3 regions of the Geminocystis herdmanii PCC 6308 genome follow, and region 3 is predicted to be linked to each of the others. Evidence: predicted binding sites of a transcription regulator. Region 3 holds the regulator's gene; each other region holds the start of a gene.

Region 1 (3,220 bases), 1.5 Mb from region 3:
AGCAGGAGTTGGTTTAGAATCCCTTGGTTTAGCCATCGCCTTAGTGTTTATGGTGGCAGGTATCGCCTTTAAAATTTCTGCTGTACCCTTTCACCAATGGACTCCCGACGTTTATGAAGGCTCACCCACTCCCGTTGTCGCTTTCTTGTCTGTGGGTTCAAAAGCCGCAGGTTTTGCCATCGCCATTAGATTATTAGTCACCGCCTTTGCCCCTGTCACCGAACAATGGCACTTTATCTTTACCGCCTTAGCTATTCTGAGTATGGTATTAGGTAACGTGGTAGCCTTAGCCCAAACTAGCATGAAAAGAATGTTAGCTTATTCTTCCATTGGTCAAGCAGGTTTTGTGATGATTGGTTTAGTGGCAGGTACTCAAGCAGGTTACGCTAGTATGATATTCTACTTGTTCATTTACCTATTCATGAACTTAGGTGCATTTGCTTGTATTATTCTTTTCTCCTTGAAAACTGGCACGGATAAAATTAGCGATTATGCTGGACTTTATCAAAAAGACCCCCTATTAACCCTCGGATTAAGTCTCTGTTTGCTCTCTTTGGGCGGTATTCCCCCTTTAGCTGGATTTTTTGGCAAAATTTACATTTTCTGGGCAGGTTGGCAAGCTGGGCTTTATAGCCTTGTTTTAGTGGCTTTAGTAACTAGCGTTATCTCCATTTACTATTACATTCGAGTAGTCAAAATGATGGTTGTCAAAGAACCTCACGAAATGTCAGAAGTAGTGAAAAAATATCCTCCCAGCCGTTGGAATTTACGGGGAATGCGCCCGATTCAGGTGGCTTTGGTGTTTTTAATCATTGCGACTTCTTTACTAGGTATTCTATCTAATCCTGTGGTTACGATCGCCAACAAATCTGTTAGTAGTAGCTTGGTATTGAAAGCATCTTTAGAAGCAGGTATTAATAACATTTCTGCTCAAAATGTGGTTAACTCTGTATTGTAAATTTTGAGACATAAAAAAGGGCGAGAAAAACTCGCCCCTTCAAATTAATTTACTATTATCTTCTGTCTTCTACCTTCATGGCTTACCTCATTGCCAATAATTGTTGAGATTCTTTTCTTAACATCTCCAATAAATAATCATTCTGAGTCGCCTCCGCAATTAGCATTCTTCTCTCTAAATTGCGTCTAAGGTTTTCTAAATGTACTTCTTCTAATTTTTGATGACTTATCGCCGAAGGAATAGTGGAGTGAGGTGCGATCGCACAGTGCTGTTTCACGATCGAACTTGTTTCTTGAGGATAAAATAGAGGAGTAGCATTAGGACAAGTACTATAACTTACACCACGATAACTCAAGCCTAATTTTGGACGTAATTGGGGAATATGTCGAGGTAGTTTTCCATAAACATTACAGCCTCTATACTTCCCAATAATATCACCCTCTTTCATTTCCAATAAAGAAGTTTCTGATTTATATTGATTGCCACGATATTTCATTTTCATATTATTTACTCCCGATATTTTAAAATTTTTATATTATATAATGAATTAATTAGTATTTGAATTTAAAAGGACATAATTTTTTATCTTCTGTATCTATTTTTACATTTTTTTATATTAAAGTAAAGTTATTGTAAGAAAAACTTAATATTTAAGTAGGGTTTGCCTCATAGTATTTTGCTGAGGGTAGGGAAAAGGGAAGAGGGAAAAGGAAAAAGGGAATAACTAACAAAAATCAAGGTTTTAAGGTTTTGCACAGACATATTATTATAAAAGTATTTTATTATAAATAATATAAAAAATGCTCATTTGTTGACTAAAAATACTCAAAGTTGTGCACTTTTTGGTTAATGTAGTGTGTCTAAACCATTGATTTTAATAGTTTTCTGATTTATTCAGCAAACCCTAGATAACGATCGAAATACAAGTTAAAATTAAGGCTTCACTCCATTCGACTGTAGCTCCGTAGGTGTCTCCCGTATGTCCTTTTAGTTGGCGATAAAACCACCATCCCACTAATAATGATGAAATTATCCCCGTTAACGTTTCTATTATGATCAGTTGAAGGGAACTTTTTAACCAAAAATATTCAATTAACAGTAAAGGAATAATAAATAAGGAAGTAAAGATTATATCAAAAGGTAAATTTAAACTCTTTTTTAAAAATGCACCCTTTCCCTCTACTTTAAGATAAGGATAAAGCACGATCGACATAAATTGTCCCCATCTAGCCCAACTAGCACAAAAAACCAGATAAAACCCAAGATTTTCAGTTATTGCCATCACACTTGCCACTTTTAACAAAATCACAATAATTCCAGCCATTACCCCATAAGCGCCCGTGTGACTATCAGTCATTACCGTTAAGCGTTTCTCAGGATTTGTTACCGCCAAGCCGTCAGCAGTATCCATCACCCCGTCTAAATGCAATCCCCCCGTTATATATATCCATAATGCCACGATTAAAACTCCTTGCAACAAAGGAGAAAAACCCAAGATATTTAAAACATAAGCTATTAAGCCTAATATACTTCCTAACAAACAACCCACCCAAGGCAACCACACCGCAATTTTACTGAAATTTATCGGCAAAAAAGAAGGTAAAGGAATAATAGTATAAAAAAGTATTGCCCCAAAAAAAGACTGGATCAAATTTTTCATTGCTATAAAATATTTAGGAGTTGATGAAAAAGACTTCTCCAAAAATTTCCATAGAGACATAAAATTTTACATCTATACAATAACTTTAGGCATCAAAAATCTAATTTTAAGAAATTTTACTCGATACCTAACACCTAAAACCCAAAACCTAACACCTCTGGTTTCCAAAAAAATTTTTTTATCTCCCATATTTAAGATTAACCTGAACAAAAAGGAAATTTTAGGTTAAAATTGTGTCGTAGCGAACAATAAAAATTATTTATTCAATTTCAAATTTGCTATTAATATAGAAGTAGATTAAGACTTTTTTGTCAAATAATCTCAAATAATATTAATCTTGACATCAAAAATTTGTTGTAAAGATTGACTTAACGATCGAAATATGAGATTTTCATGTAGCTATTGACTTTCTTTGGATTTAACTACATTTAATCTGTCAATGAAACAATAGATTAAGAATAATTATTTTCTCCCATAAGAGAATTTAATTATCTCGTATTGTAAATTTTTAATTAAAAAGAGCTAGATATGCTTTAAGCATTTCATTTTCAGTAACACATATTAGTAAGTAAGAGCGAAAAAAAGGGTTAATACTATGAATC
Region 2 (3,220 bases), 230 kb from region 3:
ACAAAGGACATACAGCATGATCCTGATTAAGAATATCAAGTTTTTGATGCAATTTTTCGATCTGTTTTTCGAGACTTTTTTGATTATTAAGATAGACTTGAATTAAACTTTTATGACTTTCCCCTTTTTCTTGGACTCTTTTTTGATAATTTTTCTTATTTTCTAATTCTTTAAGTTGTTTTTCGAGAGTAAAAAACTCTTGCCTTTTATTTGGCACTTCTGCCAATTTATTTTGTAAAATAACTTCTTCTTGGGCTAGTTTTTCTAAGTTAATTTGTATTTTAGTTAACTCTCTTTCTAACTCAGTTTTTAATTTTTGTTCTTGTTGTATATAAGGTACAATATCTTTTTGAATTTGATCTAGTTTTTTTAATCTATCTCGACAGATTTGTAAGGCTTCAATGTCCGCCGTTAAATCTCCTGCTTTATTAATAGTTTTTTCTAATTCTTCCTGTTGTTTAATGAGGTTTTCAAGATTAGTTTTTTCTTTTTGAATCGTCAAAATTAAGTTATTCGTTTCTTCCCTTAATTGTTGCTCTAATGTTTGTTTTTTACTTAATAAATTTTGATAGGTTTGAAATCGATCGTTTAATTGTTGATCTTCATTTCTTAAACTATTTAATTCTTGATATTTTTCTCGAATAATATCTTCTTTATTGAGGATAATATTTAATTTATTAATCTGCTCATTTACTGTGTTTTTTTCTATATCTAAACTATTAATTCTTCTAACAATACCATCTAATTGACTTCTTAATCTAACGGCTCGATCGAGTTGGGCATCCCGTTGACTATGGAGTAAGTTAATCTCCCTTAGTTGTTGAGCTTTTGTTTCCTCTTTTTCTTGTAAAAATTTTAAATCTTTTTCCGTATTTTCTAACTCTAAAAATACCGCTTGTTTTTCCTCTAGTTGACTAACAATTTCTGTTACATTTCGAGCTATTTCTTCACTTCTAATTTTATATTCTCTAGCCAAATTTTTAGCAGAATCCGCTAGTTTTTCATATTGATTTAAGTTTAGTAAATCCGCTAGAATTTGTTTTCTTTCCGCCGATGTATGTAGCATAAATTCATCAGCTCTACCCTGTCTTAAATAAGCAGAATTAATAAAGGTTTTATAGTCTATCTTTAGACATTTTATAATGTTATCTTGGGTATCTTTTAATCCTTTTCCTGATAAAGATTTATAACCATCGCTATTTACTACTTGAAAATCTAAAGTACTTCCCCCTTTCCGTTGACGAGTGCGAATAATACGGTAATATTGGTCATCATAAATAAACTCAAAGTCCACCCTTGTATTTTTTTCTCCTAAATGAATAATATCCTCAATACTATTAGTACGAGTTTCACCCCAAATAGCCCATGTAATTGCTTCTAAAAGAGATGATTTTCCTGCACCATTAGCACCGCAAATACAAGCGGTATGAAGTCCACTAAAATCAAGAATGCTCGATCGATAACTGAGGAAATTTTTAAGGGTTAATTTTCTAGGAATCATAACAAAATTAATGGAGAATGGAGAATGTTACCTATTACCGAATACTGCCCTGTTAAGCCCCCCTACCCCCCAACTTTGGGGGAATCAAACTTGGTGAAAGTCCCCAGTATTGGGGATTTAGGGGCGGACACAATAACTTGAGCGACTAACCGAACAGTATTGATTATCTATAGCACCTAAAGCCTAACAACGCTTTAATGCTTTGATGTTAACAAATTATTTCAGGGAAATGATTAAGCAATTCTATATTATTTAATTAGTATAACACTACATTCATAGGAAAAATATGTATTCTACGATACAAAATTTTATTAACCTTATCTTTACCATGAGTAAGTTTAACACAGAAAAATAGCAAGGATTAAATCATGTCCAGACTTGGTAGAAGAAAATTTCTCTTATATGGTTCTGCTACGATCGGCACAAGTATATTATTGAAAGCCTGTGCTGATGCCCCTCCAGCAGATGATACCGCCGTTACTCCCACAGAAACTCCCACCAGTGGAGATACCATCAAAGTGGGTATTTTACACTCCCTAAGCGGTACAATGGCGATTAGTGAAACCAGCGTGGTGGATGCAGAAAAATTAGCTATCAAAGAAATTAATGCCTCTGGCGGTGTTTTAGGCAAACAAATCGAAGCCATTGTGGAAGATGGACAATCTAACTGGGATACTTTTGCAGAAAAAGCGAATAAACTTATAGATCAAGATAAAGTCAGTACTGTATTTGGTTGTTGGACTTCGGCTAGTCGTAAAGCTGTATTGCCAGTTTTCGAGTCCAAAAAACATATGCTCTGGTATCCTGTACAGTATGAAGGACAAGAATGTTCTAATAATATATTTTACACGGGAGCGGCCCCTAACCAACAAATTGAACCTGCGGTGGATTGGTTATTAGAAAACAAAGGTAAAGAGTTTTTCCTAGTTGGTTCAGATTATGTTTTCCCCCGTACTGCAAACACCATCATTAAAGCCCAATTAGAAGCCAAAGGCGGTAAAGTTGTCGGAGAGGATTATTTACCTTTAGGAAACACTGAAGTAACTCCTATTATCAGTAAAATTAAAACGGCGTTACCTAACGGGGGCGTAATTTTTAACAGTCTTAACGGTGATAGTAACGTGGCTTTCTTCAAACAAATTCAGGCGGCAGGTTTAACTCCTGATAAATACCCTGTTATGTCTGTAAGTATTGCGGAAGAAGAAGTACAACAAATTGGGGTTGATTACCTCAAAGGACATTATGCGGCATGGAACTATTTTCAAACCGTTGAAAGTCCTGAAAATACAAAATTTGTCGAGGCTTTCAAAGCGGAATACGGTCAAGATCGTGTAGTAAATGATCCTATGGAAGCGGCTTATACTATGGTTTATCTCTGGAAACAAGCCGTAGAAACCGCAGGTAGTGTGGATGATATTGAGAAGGTTCGATCGAGCGCCGTAGGACAAACTTTTGCTGCTCCCCATGGTGCTGTTACACTATTACCTAATCATCATATTGCTAAAACCGTGCGTATTGGTCAAGTGAGAGATGATGGTTTATTTGATATTGTCTATGCTACTGATGGACCCATCGACGCAGTGCCTTGGAATCAGTTTGTAGCTGAAACCAAAGGTTATTCTTGTGACTGGACTGATCCTGCTAAGGGTGGTAAGTTTAAAATGAGCTAGGAAGAATTAAGAATTAAGAATTAAAAATTAAGAATTAATGAGTGAAAAA
Region 3 (3,220 bases):
TGTCCACTTGTCCACCTGTCCACCTGTCTAGTTTTCATCATTTTCTTTATGGTTCACTGAGGTATTATCCCTGAGTCATGCCCATAATTTCATAACCTGCATCGACATAAATAATTTGTCCTGTAATACCACTGGCTAAATCACTGCACAAAAAGGCGGCGGTGTTGCCCACTTCTATTTGAGTTACTGTACGTTTTAACGGTGCAACGGCTTCTACATGGTGAATCATGTCTAAAATTCCCCCAACGGCTGAAGATGCAAGGGTACGAATAGGACCAGCAGATATAGCGTTGACTCTTACATTTTGACTACCCAATTCTGAGGCAAGATAACGCACACTCATTTCTAAGGCAGATTTAGCAATACCCATAACGTTATAGTTGGGAATAACTTTAACTCCTCCTAAATAACTTAGAGTTAAAACACTACCACCAGAAGCCATTATGGGTTTAGCGGATTGTACTAAACGGGTGAGAGAATAGGCACTAATATCGAGGGCGGTTTTAAAACCATCACGGGAAGTGTTACTAAAATCTCCTGCTAAGTCGTCTTTTTGAGCAAAAGCTAAACAGTGAATTAAAATATCAATATGTCCCCATTTTTCTTTGATTTGAGCAAAGGTTTCATCAATTTGAGCATCATCTTGTACGTTACAGGGTAGAAAAACACTAGGGTTTAAGGGGGCAACTAATTCTCCTACTTTTTTCTCAAATCTTCCTTTTTCATCGGGGAGGTAGGTGACTCCAATATTTGCTCCTGCTTTATGTAGTTGTTGAGCGATACCCCATGCGATCGATTTATTATTAGCAATACCAGTGACAAGGGCATTTTTGTTTGTTAAATCTAACATATTCTTGATTTTTTCTTTAATTTTCTGTAATATCTGACAGTAATTGATTAAACTAATTACGTTATTGATAGTTATCTAGTTTACAATTACTTATCTTCTTATAAAAAGTGTCCTTTGTACGATCGAACCTTAAATATTATTCAGTAACTATCCCCTATGCAATCAGTATCAACTCAAGAGCAACCTTTAGCGTCCGTATTTCGTCAAATTGGTGCAGGAATTTATACTCCTGTGATAGAAAGATTTGAGCGTGGTAAAACGATTTTTTTCCCTGGAGATCCCGCCGAAAGGGTATATTTTTTAATGAAGGGTGCTGTCAAATTGTCACGAGTGTATGAAGCTGGGGAAGAAATTACTGTTGCTTTACTGAGAGAAAATAGTATTTTTGGCGTACTCTCCTTAATTACAGGACAAAAGTCCGATCGATTTTATCATGCGGTGGCTTTCACTCCTGTAGAATTATTATCAGCACCCATTGAGCATTTTCAACGATCGTTAAGAGATAATCCTGAATTATCACGACTGATGTTGCAGGGGCTGTCGTCTCGTATTTTACAAACAGAATTAATGATTGAAACCCTTGCACATCGTGATATGGCTTCCCGTTTGGTTAGTTTCTTGTTGATACTATGTCGAGATTTTGGTATTCCTAGCCTTAATGGTATCACGATCGATCTCAAGTTATCTCATCAAGCCATCGCCGAAGCCATTGGTTCAACACGGGTGACAGTTACAAGATTACTGGGAGAATTAAGACAAGACGGCATGATTTCTATTACCAAGAAAAAAATTACTGTGCATAATCCTGTCGCTTTAAGTCAACAATTCGCCTAATATCCGATAGTAGATATAGATACTGGATAATTCTCAATTTTCAATTATCCATTCTCCATTACTATGGTTGTTTTTGGCGATAATTGTTCAATTCTGCTTTTAAACGAGCAATTTCTGAACGTAACTCGTCTAATAACTCCTGTAGATCGATCGAACTGTCAGCTTCCACAGTAATGGTAGTATTAGGATTAGAAGAACTTTGTTTAGTCGCTTCCGCCCTGTTTTTGACTTCTTGGGCAAATTCCTTTAATCTTTCCCTAGTTTCAGTGTCAAACTTACCAATATCACTGAGAAGATTTGTTAAACTATCCTCAACCTTTTCGGTAAAAACTTCGGCAAAGGCTTTTCCAAAAATAAATGCTTCGTTTAGGGGGTTACTCATTGGTAATATTTCTTAATGATTCTTGAATAAATTATAGCAATCCTCAGCCATTTATGTAAAAAATAATCTTTTAGACTCAGTAACTCATATAATAGACTTCGACCATATTTGGTTTAAGAAGGGTTAAAATCCTTACTACAAACTAATAAAAATGTCATTGCGAGGTAACGAAGCAATCTCTTCAAAAAATGACTATTCTATAAAAAAATAACTATTAATATAAAATAAAATGAAAAATATTAAAGTATTAATTTTAGACATTGACGGTACAATTTCAGGTAAGTCTAATCATGTGAACGATCGAGTTAAAAAAGCCATTAATCAAGTAAAAAATAGGGGCATAAAAGTCGGATTAGCCACAGGAAGAATGTATAGTTCAGCTTTAAGATTTCATGAAGAAATAGAGGCTAACTTACCTATTATTGGCTATAATGGTGCTTGGATACAGAATCCTGAGACTTCAGAAATATTATTACATAAGCCGGTTAATCACAATATCGCTAAAGAAATAATCTCTTATTTTAAGGATAAACAAATAGAACATGATATAGAAATTCATCTTTATTTTGATGATAAATTATATGTAGAAAAAATAACTAAAAATACTGAATATTATGTCGATCGATCTGGAACTCCTGCTAATTTAGTAGAAAATTTTAATAGTCTTTTGCAAGAAAATCCCACAAAAATTTTAGCATCAAGCCTAGATTCTGATTTAATTACTCAAATGTTAACAGAATTAAAAAACATCTATCATGAAGAAGAAGTATTTTTAACTCAGTCTAACCCCATTTATCTGGAAGTCACCGATACTGGGGTGAATAAAGGTATGGCGGTGCAGTATTTAACAGAGAAAATATTAGGATATTCTAGGGCAGAAATTATGACTATTGGTGATAATTTTAATGATTTAACTATGTTAAAATATGCTGGTTTTAGTGTCGCTATGGGAGACGCACCCCAAGAAGTCAAAGATATTACCTCCACTGTCACCCAAGACGTAGAAAATGATGGAGTTGCTCATGTGATCGATCGACTATTAATTGAATGAATGAGGAATTAATCGAGTTGAGAATAAGCTAAGAAGTGTCTTAGCTTAGTAAAAAGGGAAGATAAAAATTATTTAATTTATATAAATGTAATCATTAAAATTT

What was found. Region 3 encodes NtcA, which controls nitrogen genes in cyanobacteria. Its sites were predicted from a motif close to TTTGTANCNNNNGNTACAAA; they were not measured.
Region 1: SYN6308_RS15120 (DUF4278 domain-containing protein) is a predicted target of NtcA. The motif match lies at 1,547-1,566, and genes of this name have one in related genera.
Region 2: urtA (urea ABC transporter substrate-binding protein) is a predicted target of NtcA. The motif match lies at 1,787-1,806, and genes of this name have one in related genera.

Annotation. Positions count from the first base shown of each region.
Region 1 covers NZ_CM001775.1:3,014,966-3,018,185, forward strand. The annotation lists gene SYN6308_RS15115 (NAD(P)H-quinone oxidoreductase subunit N) at 1-958, shown strand, start outside; gene SYN6308_RS15120 (DUF4278 domain-containing protein) at 1,041-1,460, opposite strand; gene cobS (adenosylcobinamide-GDP ribazoletransferase) at 1,863-2,618, opposite strand; gene SYN6308_RS15135 (hypothetical protein) at 3,214-3,220, shown strand, end outside.
Region 2 covers NZ_CM001775.1:1,773,506-1,776,725, forward strand. The annotation lists gene SYN6308_RS08930 (AAA family ATPase) at 1-1,501, opposite strand, end outside; gene urtA (urea ABC transporter substrate-binding protein) at 1,870-3,171, shown strand.
Region 3 covers NZ_CM001775.1:1,539,417-1,542,636, reverse strand. The annotation lists gene fabI (enoyl-ACP reductase FabI) at 65-850, opposite strand; gene ntcA (global nitrogen regulator NtcA) at 1,007-1,684, shown strand; gene SYN6308_RS07845 (DUF6825 family protein) at 1,746-2,066, opposite strand; gene SYN6308_RS07840 (Cof-type HAD-IIB family hydrolase) at 2,296-3,117, shown strand.